3 regions of the Agrobacterium sp. 22-209-1 genome follow, and region 2 is predicted to be linked to each of the others. Evidence: predicted binding sites of a transcription regulator. Region 2 holds the regulator's gene; each other region holds the start of a gene.
What was found. Region 2 encodes PhoB, which activates phosphate uptake and scavenging genes when phosphate is short. Its sites were predicted from a motif close to TGTCATNNANCTGTCAT; they were not measured.
Positions count from the first base shown of each region.

Region 1 (4,192 bases), on a different contig from region 2:
TATCGGCCACCGGTGCGAAAGACCAGTTGGCGTCTGCGGACGGATTGATGGTGCCTTGATCGATGATGTAGCGCACGATCACGTCGCGGTTGGTGTCGGGGGCCACGAAAATCACCTTGTCACCGGCGATATCGGGGAATTTGCCACCGCCGCTCGCGCGGTAATTATTGGTGGCCACCACGAATTTCTGCTCGGGATCGATGGGCTTGCCTTCAAATTGCAGGTTGACGATGCGGTTGCTGTCGGGATTGACCGCCTTGCCGTCCTTGTCGAATTTCGCCGGCTTGGAAATGTCAATCTGATAGGTGACACCATCGATGACATCGAAATTATAGGACGGGAAGTCGGCATTCAGCAGCGGTGCGTCCTTGGCACCGGCCTCCACCGTGTTGAACATGCCGGCCGACATTTCCAGCCAGTTCTTCACCTGCGCGCCGTTGATCAGCACCGCCTGCACCGTATTGGGATAGAGATAGAGGTCGGCGACGTTCTTGATGGCAATGTCACCGGCGGGGACATCGGTATAATAATCCGCGCCGCCGCGACCGCCGGACTTGAAGGGGGCTGCTGCCGAAAGCACGGGCAGATCCTTATATTGCCCTTCCTTCAGCATGTCCTTGATGTACCAGGTCTGGGCATTGGAGACGATCTGTACGGAAGGATCGTCGGCCACCAGCGCGAAATAGGAATAGAGCGGTGCGGAGGTCTTGCCGACGGGACGGCGCACATAGGCGAGGGCCGCCTCGTGATCGGCCTTGGCGGCGGCGAGAACCTCTGGCTTGTCGGTGTAGTCGGCAACGACCTTGCGGCTGTCGTCACGATGATAGATCGGCCGGGCTTCGGAGGTGAAGTCGACGATCTTCCAGCTCTTGCCGTCCTTTTCGAGCAGCAGGTCGATCAGGCCCATATGCGAACCCCAGAAACCAGCCATCACGGCCGGTTTGCCCATCAGCGTGCCCTTCACCGCATCCGCACCCTCGATACCGTCCCAGGTCTTCGGACCGGGGAAAACAAGATGCTGGTGGCCGGTGAAGATGGCGTCGATGCCTTCCACGCCCGCCAGATAGAGCGAGGCGTTTTCCATGCGGTCGCTCTGGCCCTTGCCATCGATGCCGGAATGGGAAAGGGCGATGATGATATCGGCGCCTTCTTCCTTCATGACCGGAACCCAGGCTTTTGCCGCCTCGACGATATCGCGCGTCTGGGCCTTGCCCTCGAGGTTCTTGGAATCCCACATCATGATCTGCGGCGGCACAAAGCCGATGATGCCGACCTTGACCGGGCTCGTCACGCCGCCGCCGTCGCGTATCTGCTTTTCCAGGATAACATAGGGCTTGAAGAACAGCTCGTCGTTTTTCGGATCGGAAGCAAGCTGGCCCTTGGTGAGATTGGCGCAGACATAAGGGAAACCAGCGCCCGCCAGCGTGTTCGACATATAGTCGAGACCGTAATTGAATTCGTGGTTGCCGAGCGTGCCGCAATCATACCCCAGCACGTTCATGGCGTTGATCACGGGGTGCTTGTCGCCGGCCTTCATGCCGCGCTCATAGGCGATATAGTCGCCGAGCGGGTTGCCCTGCAGGAAATCGCCATTGTCCACCAGCATTGAATTTCCCGCTTCGGCGCGGATGGTGTCGATGATGGAGGCGGTGCGGGAAAGCCCCATCGTGTCGTTCGGCTTATCGGCGTAATAATCATAGGGAAAGACGTGAACATGGATATCGGTCGTTTCCATGATGCGCAGATGCGCCTGGTTGGTCGCCGCACGCGCAGCAAAAGGGTGCAGCATCACCAGCGCCGAGGAGGCTGCGATGCCGCCCAGCAGCGAACGCCGGGTAATGGGGTGGAGAGCGAGAAGCGACGACATGGGAACTCCTTCGGATGAAGCTTGCTCTGTCTTGAAAAATGACAGGGTAGAAGCAATCGCAGAGGAGTCCATCACCAAAATGACAGGGCCGTGACAGATGGGCCGGTTTTCAACCGTTTGATAAATTTTTTATCACGGCAGTGCGGCGCAGGTGTCGCCGCACTGGAGAATGCGCATTCTTCGCTCTGCGCATTGCCGTGCTCTGGATCAGCGCGCGAGGGTTGGTCGCACTTTTTCGTGGAAGAAGCGAAAATAGGAGGATAGCTGCGCCAGCGTATTGGTGGAAAGCTTGAGCTGCAGGCCAAGGCGGTTCATGTGCTGCCACTGCACGACGCCCTCGATGAAGCCCAGATCTTCACTCTGCACCTTGACCCGGCTGCCCTTGGCAGCCGCGAAAGGCCCGTCCAGTTCGAGCGCCATTCCGGTGGCGGACAGATCGACAACACGCCCTCTGGTCGACTGGCTGAAATAATGCACGGTCGCAAAAATCCTGGTTTTGCTGCGGGGCGCGGTCCGGGTCGCCATATTGAGGTTGTTTGTCATTTTGCTGCTCAAATGAATTGTTTCCGATGCCTGCATCATGGCGCGGAAAACTTGAGAGCCGTTTAGTTCTTCTCTTAAAATTGCATGTAATTACCGATTATGCTGTGTCGATACGGCACTGATAGCAATTGTTGCGGGCGGAGCGAACGTGGACATAAGCGACATCCGAACGTTCCAGAAGTTGCTGCGCGCGTGACACGATTTCGTTTGTCGCCGTCACCGCGCCGGTGCCGTAGACGATGCGGTCATCGGCCCCATAACCGCGCACGATGTAATCCGGGCTGTCCAGCATCGGCGGAATGGTCTGCGTCTGCGGGTAGCGCTCACAGGCGTCGGCATGCAGAAACACCGGCCCCGTTTCCGCATAGGGCTGCAGCGAGGGAAAGGGCCGGTAGGCGAGGATCAGCATCGCGTCGCCTTCACCGATCTGGCGAAGGCAGTGGCGGCATGGCATACCTCCAGGAGAAACGGCGTTCTCCGGTGCATTGCCATAAGCGTCGGCGGCTCCTGCCCGGTAAGCTTCGGCTTCCTTAGCCGGCATTGCGGTGAAAACGAGATCGGTCATGTCGGGAACCTCCTATGTTGGGATCGGCGTTGCTTCTTTGCAGCTATGGTCCCGAAACGGATCGCTATCCACCCGATTCTTGACGGGCGATGCAACCGGCCCATTGCGTGACTCGTTAGCTTCGGGAATCAGTGACGCTCCTCGTTCCCGGAAGGTCTGATTTTATGTTCCGTCGTTTTCTGGCCGTCGTTCCACTGGCTTTCGTTTCCTTGACGGTTCCCGCTCAGGCCCAGATGGCGTCTGGCCTCGATGGCCTGTCCGACGAACAGCTTCAGCAGGCGGTCAATTTCGTCATCGGCAATGCGATCTTCTCGCTTTATCACGAGGGCGCGCGCATGCTGATCTCGGATTTCGGAACGGCGCAGACGGCAAGTTCCCAGGCCCCGGCGGATCAACTCGCAGGAACGCTTATCCTCCAGGCCAACGAGGAGTGGCTCGACACCGCGCTCGTCAATGCCACGGATAGCTGGTATCTGGCGCGTGAGGCGCAGACCCTGCCTGAGCATGAAGCCCCGGTCTTCTCTGTGCTGGTGCCAGACAGGAGCCGTGATCGCAACATGGCCTGCCTGATGGTTGGCCGCGACAAGGACGGTTATGGCGATCTGGCCGCCATGATGGGGCTCAACAATGCCGAATTCGACAAATGCGCCGCCGCCTATCCGGGCGTTGCGTCGGCGTGGGAGAATTTTCTCGCGCCCCACCGCAGCCAGGCGCCTTCCAGATTCTCCATCAGCTACATGCCGCCGCGCGACCCGGAACTTGAACCATACGCCATCATGATCAAGGAATCCAAAGTTCTCGATCTCATCAGCCGCAGTTTTAGCAGCTATGGCCTGAAAGGGGACGTCAAGCTGACGGCCAAATCCTGCGGCCGTCCCGACGTCTTTTGGTCGGCGGAAAAGCGCGAGATCACCTATTGTTATGAACTCGGCAAGTTCCAGGCGGAACTGATTGCCGATCATCTGCAGAACACCGTCACGGAAGACAAAGGTGCTGTAGGCGGGAAAATACCGACGGCAGCCGTTAATCTGGAACGGGAAATCTGAAGGCAGATTGCCGGCCGCTGGCGATCTGGCTTCCTGATATGGGAGGAAAGTGCCGTGCTGCTGCGCCGTAAAAGGTATCCCCACCAACATTGTGCAGCGGTTCCTGCGCTGACATTTCCCTCACCCCCTCATTCCTGTTGCTTGTCACAGGAATCTAGCTGACGCGCGTCT
Region 1 is NZ_JBNWCH010000002.1:697,145-701,336, forward strand. It holds gene ACQZ48_RS07730 (bifunctional 2',3'-cyclic-nucleotide 2'-phosphodiesterase/3'-nucleotidase) at 1-1,867, opposite strand, end outside; gene ACQZ48_RS07735 (PilZ domain-containing protein) at 2,075-2,410, opposite strand; gene ACQZ48_RS07740 (DUF1203 domain-containing protein) at 2,508-2,975, opposite strand; gene ACQZ48_RS07745 (DUF4344 domain-containing metallopeptidase) at 3,140-4,021, shown strand.
Region 1: a site for PhoB is predicted at 1,947-1,963, ahead of ACQZ48_RS07730 (bifunctional 2',3'-cyclic-nucleotide 2'-phosphodiesterase/3'-nucleotidase). Genes of this name have one in related genera too.

Region 2 (4,192 bases):
GGCAAGGACGTTTCGGTTTATTACGGCGAAAAGCGTGCGCTCTACGACGTGAACCTGAATGTTCGCGAAAATACGGTGACGGCGCTGATCGGCCCGTCTGGCTGCGGTAAATCCACCTTCCTGCGCACCCTGAACCGCATGAACGACACGATCGACGGTTGCCGGGTGACCGGAAAAATCACGCTCGACACCGACGATATCTACGATCAGGCAATCGATGTCGTGGAATTGCGCGCCCGCGTCGGCATGGTGTTCCAGAAGCCGAACCCTTTCCCGAAGTCGATCTACGAAAACATTTCCTACGGTCCGCGCATCCATGGTCTCGCCCGCAACAAGGCGGATATGGACCAGATCGTCGAGCAGAGCCTGCAGAAGGCCGGCCTCTGGAACGAAGTGAAGGATCGCCTGCAGGAATCCGGCACGGGTCTTTCCGGCGGTCAGCAACAGCGCCTGTGCATCGCCCGCGCGGTTGCCGTCAGCCCGGAAGTGATCCTGATGGACGAACCCTGCTCGGCGCTCGACCCTATCGCGACCGCAAAGGTCGAGGAACTGATCCACGAGCTGCGCACCAATTACACCATCGTCATCGTCACGCACTCCATGCAGCAGGCGGCGCGTGTTTCCCAGCGCACGGCCATGTTCCACCTTGGTCACCTTGTCGAGGAAAACGAAACCGACAAGATGTTCACCAATCCGGACGACCAGCGCACGCAGGATTACATCATGGGCCGCTTCGGCTGATCCCGGCCGGCGCTTTATCGAAACCGAACAAGACTGGTGCCTCTGCCGTGCCCGCTTCCGGGCACGCGCATGCAGGCCAAGCCGGAGGACTAGACCATGACGCAGACAACGACCCATTCGCATATTCTGTCGGCATATGACGACGAACTGAAATTCCTGACGCGCCGTATCGCCGAAATGGGCGGTCTGGCGGAACAGATGTGCGCCGATGCCGTGCGTGCGCTCGTCAACTCCGACGCCGCACTCGCCCAGAAGGTCATTTCCGACGACGCGATCCTCGATCATTCCGAGCGTGAGATCGGCGACAAGGCCATCGTCACCATCGCCAGGCGCCAGCCGATGGCGGCAGACCTTCGCGAGATCATCGGCACGCTACGTATTGCAGCGGACCTCGAACGTGTTGGCGACCTCGGTAAGAATACTGCCAAGCGTGTCATCGCGGTTGCCGGCACCGGCGTGCCGCGCAAGCTCGCCCGTGGCATCGAACACCTCTCGGAACTGGCGCTGGTACAGCTCAAGGAAGTCCTCGACGTCTATTCGACACGTTCGGCGGAGAAGGCAAATGCCATCCGCGAGCGCGACGAAGAAATCGACGCCATGTACACGTCGCTCTTCCGTGAGCTTTTGACCTACATGATGGAAGATCCGCGCAACATCACTACCTGCACGCATCTTCTGTTCTGCGCCAAGAACATCGAGCGTATCGGCGACCACGCCACCAATATCGCCGAGACGATCTATTACATGACCACCGGCAGCCAGCCGGAAGGCGAGCGTCCTAAGGATGACAGTTCCAACACGCTCGGTTCGGTGACCGAGTAACAGACAGGCAGCGGCTTGCGGAGTTAGTATATGGTGCCCAAGATTGCAGTTGTGGAAGATGAGGAAGCGCTGAGCGTGCTGCTTCGTTACAATCTCGAGGCTGAGGGATATGACGTCGACACGATACCCCGTGGAGACGAGGCCGAAATTCGGCTGCAGGAACGTATTCCAGACCTTCTTATCCTGGATTGGATGCTTCCCGGCGTTTCCGGTATCGAACTGTGCCGTCGGCTCAGAATGCGGCCGGAAACCGAACGCCTGCCCATCATCATGCTGACGGCGCGCGGTGAGGAAAGCGAAAGGGTTCGCGGCCTCGCCACCGGCGCCGACGATTATGTCGTCAAGCCGTTCTCGACACCGGAACTCATGGCCCGGGTCAAGGCCATGCTGCGCCGGGCTCGCCCCGAGGTTCTGTCTTCGGTGCTGAAATGCGGCGATATCGAACTGGATCGCGAGACCCATCGCGTTCACCGCAAGAGCCGCGAAGTGCGCCTCGGCCCAACGGAGTTCCGCCTGCTGGAATTCCTGATGACTTCTCCCGGCCGGGTGTTTTCCCGCTCACAATTGCTGGATGGCGTCTGGGGTCACGATATCTATGTGGACGAACGCACCGTCGACGTGCATGTCGGACGTCTGCGCAAGGCGCTCAATTTTTCGCATATGCAAGATGTCATCCGCACCGTGCGCGGCGCCGGATATTCAATGGAAGCCTGAGGAAACCGAAACCGATGGTTTCACTCGGGAAAAATTCCCAAAATTCAGAAGGCCCGCAGCCGGGATGGTGGCGGGCCTTCTGAATTCGAACCTTGCCCAACGCGTGTCCTTGTTGTTTTTGAAGGCAACAGACGGTCTGCTAAGAGTCGGATTGCGCGGTGAAACCAGACAGGAGGGATGGCGCGGCACGTCGCCGACGAACTCAAAGTATTTGCCGCAAGGGCGCGTCGCGATTTTACATCCGCAGAAGGCGGAAGAAGAGGAATTGGGAGCGCCTCTCAAACAGCGTGCGCCCATTCCGGGACCGCCTTGAGTTTTGCCATAAAAAAACGGGCCCGAAGGCCCGTAGTTTTTGAGTGTCGAATGCGTGCCGCAACACTCAAGCTTTGCGACGTTCGCTTACCGGCTGGTAGGCGAGTTTCGCATGGAACTTGCAATAGGGTGAAGATTCCAGCGCTTCACAACCGCAGAAATGGAAATCGTCTTTCAAGGGATCGCCGACCGGCCATTTGCAGGTGCGCTCCGTCAGTTCCGTCAACGTCAGGCGACGGGAAATCGGGGTGACGACGTTTCTGGAAGGAACGTAATCGAGGACTTCCGCGGTCTCGATGCCGATCTCTTCCTGAAGAGCCGTTGCTGCGTTGGAACGGGTCAGAACCCGAGCAGGCGCTGTGCCGACACGGCCCGCGAAATTCGTCGCGCGCGGGGCAGGAGCGGCGGCGCGCTTGGGCGCGGAACGCGCCGAAGTGACCGGGCCGCCGGCCTTGACGCGACCCGGCAGGTTGAGGCGGTGGACCTTGCCGATGACGGCATTACGGCTGACACCGCCCAGCTGCGCTGCTATCTGGCTGGCGCTAAGTCCCTCGGACCACAATTTCTTGAGTTTTTCGACCCGTTCGTCTGTCCAGTTCATGCCGCTTCTCCGCTCGTCGCGTATAATGTCGGCAGAATCCATCTCCGCCTCGCGGGCGTGCCGCGAGCGTGGTTTCTGCCTGATTTTCGGTGACTAGTTCCGCCGCAATGCAGTCTAGTAATTAGCGATTAACCTAGTGCCACGCAGACTCCGTGGCAAGAGTCGTGGGAATCATCTCGAATCGATTTTCCGGTTTTCCCCAACTTGCTGGCGAGTTGAGTCTGAAAGGCAACACCTTGGGCCTCATCCGCCGCCACCTACTAGGGCTTGAGAAGCCCGAGAAACGCGGACTTTTGTTGACATCGGCAGGCGAAGTGACAATAGTGCCCCTGCCGCCGCGAGGCGGCATTTTTGATTTTCAGGCGAGGGATAACCCCGAAAGCCTATTGACAACTGTCTGACAGCGCAACCGCGCAAGGAGTGATACAGCCATGGCCGAAGCCGCCGCGCCATTGTTCGATACGTTTGCAAGAGCCCCCCTGCGCTTCGAGCGAGGCGAGGGCGTCTGGCTGTTCACGGAAAGCGGCGAACGATATCTGGATTTTGCGGCCGGCGTTGCGGTCAATTCACTGGGTCACGCCCACCCGCACCTCGTGGAGGCGATCAAGACCCAGGCCGAGAAGGTCTGGCACGTCTCTAATCTTTATGAAGTGCCGGGCCAGGAAAAGCTTGCAAAGCGCCTGACGGAAGCGACATTCGCAGACAAGGTCTTCTTCACCAATTCCGGCGCGGAAGCGCTGGAATGCGCGATCAAGACGGCGCGCCGTTATCATTATTCCAAGGGGCATCCGGAAAAATTCCGCATCATCACCTTCGAAGGCGCCTTCCACGGCCGCACGCTCGCAACGATCGCCGCCGGCGGCCAGCAGAAATATCTCGAAGGTTTCGGTCCCAAGGTCGAGGGTTTCGACCAGGTGCCCTTCGGTGACGTTGATGCGCTGAAAGCCGCTATCACGGACGAGACGGCCGCGCTGCTGATCGAACCCATTCAGGGCGAGGGGG
Region 2 is NZ_JBNWCH010000017.1:6,874-11,065, reverse strand. It holds gene pstB (phosphate ABC transporter ATP-binding protein PstB) at 1-741, shown strand, start outside; gene phoU (phosphate signaling complex protein PhoU) at 838-1,563, shown strand; gene phoB (phosphate regulon transcriptional regulator PhoB) at 1,594-2,277, shown strand; gene ACQZ48_RS22795 (GcrA family cell cycle regulator) at 2,657-3,190, opposite strand; gene ACQZ48_RS22790 (aspartate aminotransferase family protein) at 3,622-4,192, shown strand, end outside.

Region 3 (4,192 bases), on a different contig from region 2:
CTGGCGTCCACCCGGCGGGACTGCGTTTAATCTAACAGCGGGTCGCGGGGCGGGGAAAAGCGGGGATGAATTTTTTCGGCGTCAGTCTTCCTTGCGAGCGACATGGCGGTGAAGCGCTGCAAGGTCCTGGCGCAGTGCGGCCAGTTCGGCCAGCACCTTCACGTCGATCTTTTCATGCAACGACAGCACCTCAAGCTCGGCCTTCAGATTCACCTCGTAGTCCTTGGCGGCCTCGAAACGGTCGCGGGCGGCCTGGCGGTTCTGCGACATCATGATGATCGGCGCCTGGATGGCGGCCAGCATGGAGAGAAGCAGATTGAGGAAAATGAAGGGGTAGGGGTCGAAAGCGCGGGTGGTCAGCACGATGGTGTTGATGATGGCCCAGAAGATCAGGAAAAAACAGAAGCTGAGAATGAAACCCCAGGAGCCGCCGACCTTGGCGATATTGTCCGCCAGCCTGTCACCGACACTGGCCCCGGCGGAAAATTCCGCATTGGTGTCGCTCGAAACCAGCTTCTTCTGGTGCGACAGTTCCAGGATGCGCCGTTCCACCTCGCCGATTTCACGGGAGGAGCGCTTGAAATGCGAAATGATATAGTCGGAGATATCTGACACGGTGTGTCTCCGGTTCTGATGAGGCCTGAACGTTTTGCGAGATAAACCCGCATGGCGGTGGAATTCAAACGATTTCCACCGCCATGCGGTTCAGGCGTCCCTCGCCGAAAACCATCAGACCGATGGCGCCCCCTCGTGCAGCCAGTTGAAACCGGGGAAGAAGCGTTCGCGGCCATATTGCTGGCCGAACATCATGTCGAATTGCAGCATCCTGTAATCGCGCACCACCTCGGGAACGGCGTTCGCGGCAATCGACCAGTCGGGCTGGGCCTTGCCGTCGGCCGTCACCAGCATGTGCCGGTCGACGACGGAAAAGGCCTGCTGAACCTCGCCGAGCATGCCGGTATAGAAGGGATCGGAGAAGCCCGCCGTCTTCAGCACATGATAGGGCAAAAGCGCCGGGCTGATGGTGCCGATATTCTTGCGCACGCCCTTTTTTGAGGACCAGACGACGAGCGGTGTCTCGTGTTCCTTTTTCATCACCTCCAGCGGCGCGCGGCGGCTTGCCACCATGCCCGGCATGTAACCGCTTTCGACAAAGGTCTGGCCGAGCGGCGGCAGGTGATCGCCGAAGAGGACGATGATGGTTTCCCGGTCGCGCTTCTTCGCCCAGCGCATCAGTTTCAGCAGCGCTTCATCAGCTTCCGCCACCCCTTGAGAATAGGTGGCAAGCGCCTGCGAGGCCGAGGCGGAGAGGTCGCCTTCGATGCCAATCGTGTTTTTTGCGTAACGGGTCGCCTCATAGGGACCATGTCCCTGAAGGGTGACGGCGAAGAGGAAGAGCGGGTTCTGCGCCTTTTCGGCCGTCGCCATGATCTCGTCCATCAGCGCATCGTCGGAGGCAAAGTTGCCGCGTTTTTCCATGGCCGGCAGCGTCTCTTCGGAGCGGAATTCCTCGAAGCCGAAATTCGCATAGACCTGCTTGCGGTTCCAGAACCATTCCTGGAAGGGATGCATGGCGATGGCGGAATAACCTTCGCCACGGAAGAAGCTGGCGAGCGAGGGCACCGGGCGGCGGATATATTGCTGATAGGGAATGCTGCCATAGGGCAGGAAGGCGTTGGAGAAGCCGGTCAGCGCCTCGAATTCCACATTCGCCGTCATGCCGCCGAACTCCGGGGAAAAGACATTGCCGGACCGTTTGGCGCGGATCGTCGGCATGGGATCGTCGGAGAGCTTCACATTTTCAAGCCGCTTCGGATCCCACAGCGATTCGCTCATCAGCATGATGACATCGGGGTAATCGCCCTTGTTGGCGGCGAAGGCGGCGGGCTTGGATGTCAGGTCGGCGATGGCATTTTCGCCGTACCCCTGCGGCGCTGCGACATTGGCCATCGGAATATTGAAGGCGAAGGCCATCAGGAAGCCGTTATGGCGGTAATTTTCCTGCTGATCCCACATCATGGGAATGATGTTGAGGCGATCGCGCACCCAGGAATAATGCGAATAGTCCATAAGCGAGGCAAGACCGGCGAGAAGCGGCAGCGCCAGCGCGAGACCAGCGGCGCGTTCGCGCCAGCTCAGGCCCGGTGAGTGGCGGCGCGCCAGCAGCCAGAGGCCCGTAAGTGCCGCAATCGTGGCAAAGATGCCGAGGGCGACGAGGGCTGCCGTCATCGGCTGAGCCCTCAGCATGGTCGGCAGAAGCTCGAGGATCTGGCGGCCGAATAAGAGGTCGGATGGATAAAGAGGATCGGAGAGATAGGTCTGCTTCTGCGCCGAAATCAGCCCCGTCAGCGCGCAGAGCGGCGCAAGCGCGATCAGCGACAGGTAACGCCTGCCAAGAAGTGCATCCAGTGCCACGAGGAGGGCGAGCACGGCGGCAATGGTGGTCATTCCGGGGCGGGCGGAGGAGGTGAGGAAAGCGCCGACATCGGTGAGCGAGCCCCGCGCGATCCACTCCAGCGCCACAACCAGCACGACGGACGCGACCGTCAGATTGGCAAGCGTATAGGCCGTGCCCGAAAGCTTGGAAAGGCTCCTTGTCCATGCAGGCGAAAAGACGAAACCAGCCTTTTCGGAAGCCGTTGTTTTTGGCGCCGAATGTTTCAAACCCATACTCCGGTATTGCAGGCGGCACGACCGATCCGGGGAGGTGAATCGGGTGTCGCAAAAGTGTCATGTAACTGTCACATAAGCGCGATGAACGCGACATGAACTTTGAAGAGTCTGGCCGGTGCGGCGATAACCTTAACGTGAAGCCGCGCGGCCGAAGCGTAACGGGCGCCGCCATGCAATTGCCGCGTTGCGGAGCGGCCACGGGCGCGGTATTGAAAAGCCATGAGCGACAGACACAATATAGAGAACCATCTCCGGATTGCCGTCGGGCAGTTCAATCCCACCGTTGGCGACGTGGCGGGCAATCTCGCCAAGGCGCGCGAGGCAAGGGCCGATGCGGCGACGCAGGGCGCCGATCTTCTGCTCCTGACGGAGCTGTTCATATCCGGCTATCCGCCGGAAGACTTGGTGCTGAAGCCGGCTTTCCTGAAAGCCTGCCTGAAAGCGGTGGAAGAGCTGGCGGCGGAGACCGCCGATGGCGGGCCGGGCGTGGTCATCGGCTTTCCGCGACAGGGCGAGACGGGCCGGCACAATTCCGTGGCGTTGCTGGATGGCGGCAAGATCGTTGCGCTGCGCGACAAGATCGACCTGCCGAATTACGGCGAATTCGACGAGAAGCGGGTTTTCTCTGAAGGGTCGATTTCCGGGCCTTATAATTTCCGTGGCGTGCGGATCGGCATTCCGATCTGCGAGGAAATCTGGAACGATATGGGTGTCTGTGAAACACTCGCCGAAAGCGGGGCGGAAATCCTGCTGGTGCCGAACGGTTCGCCCTATTATCGCGGCAAGCTGGATGTGCGCCATCAGGTGGCGCTGCGGCAGGTTATCGAAAGCGGTCTGCCTCTCGTCTTCGCCAACCAGCTGGGCGGGCAGGACGAGCTGGTGTTCGACGGTGCGAGTTTCGCCTTTAATGCCGACAAGACGCTTGCCTTCCAGATGAGCCAGTTCGAGGCCACGCTTGCGGTCACCGACTGGAAGCGTACTGCTGACGGCTGGCGCTGCGAGAGCGGTCCATTCTCGAAAATCCCTGAAGGCGAGGAAGCGGATTACCGCGCCTGCATGCTGGGTTTCCGTGACTACGTCAACAAGAACGGCTTCAAGAGCGTGGTTCTGGGCCTTTCCGGCGGCATCGATTCGGCGATCTGCGCCGCCCTTGCCGTTGATGCGCTGGGCGAGGAGCGGGTGCGCTGCATCATGCTGCCTTACCGTTATACCTCGGAAGAATCGCTGAAGGACGCCGCCGATTGTGCGAAAGCGCTCGGCTGCCGTTACGATATCGTGCCGATCGTCGAGCCGGTCGAGGGTTTCCTGTCGGCGCTTTCCGAACTCTTTGAGGGTACGGAAGAGGGCATTACCGAAGAAAACCTGCAGAGCCGCACACGCGGCACCATTTTGATGGCCGTTTCGAACAAGTTCGGCTCGATGGTGGTGACGACGGGCAACAAGTCTGAGATGTCGGTGGGTTACGCCACGCTTTACGGCGACATGAATGGCGGTTTCAACCCCATCAAGGACCTCTACA
Region 3 is NZ_JBNWCH010000009.1:153,745-157,936, forward strand. It holds gene ACQZ48_RS18900 (DUF1003 domain-containing protein) at 82-615, opposite strand; gene ACQZ48_RS18905 (LTA synthase family protein) at 730-2,670, opposite strand; gene ACQZ48_RS18910 (NAD+ synthase) at 2,893-4,192, shown strand, end outside.
Region 3: a site for PhoB is predicted at 2,729-2,745, ahead of ACQZ48_RS18905 (LTA synthase family protein). Genes of this name have one in related genera too.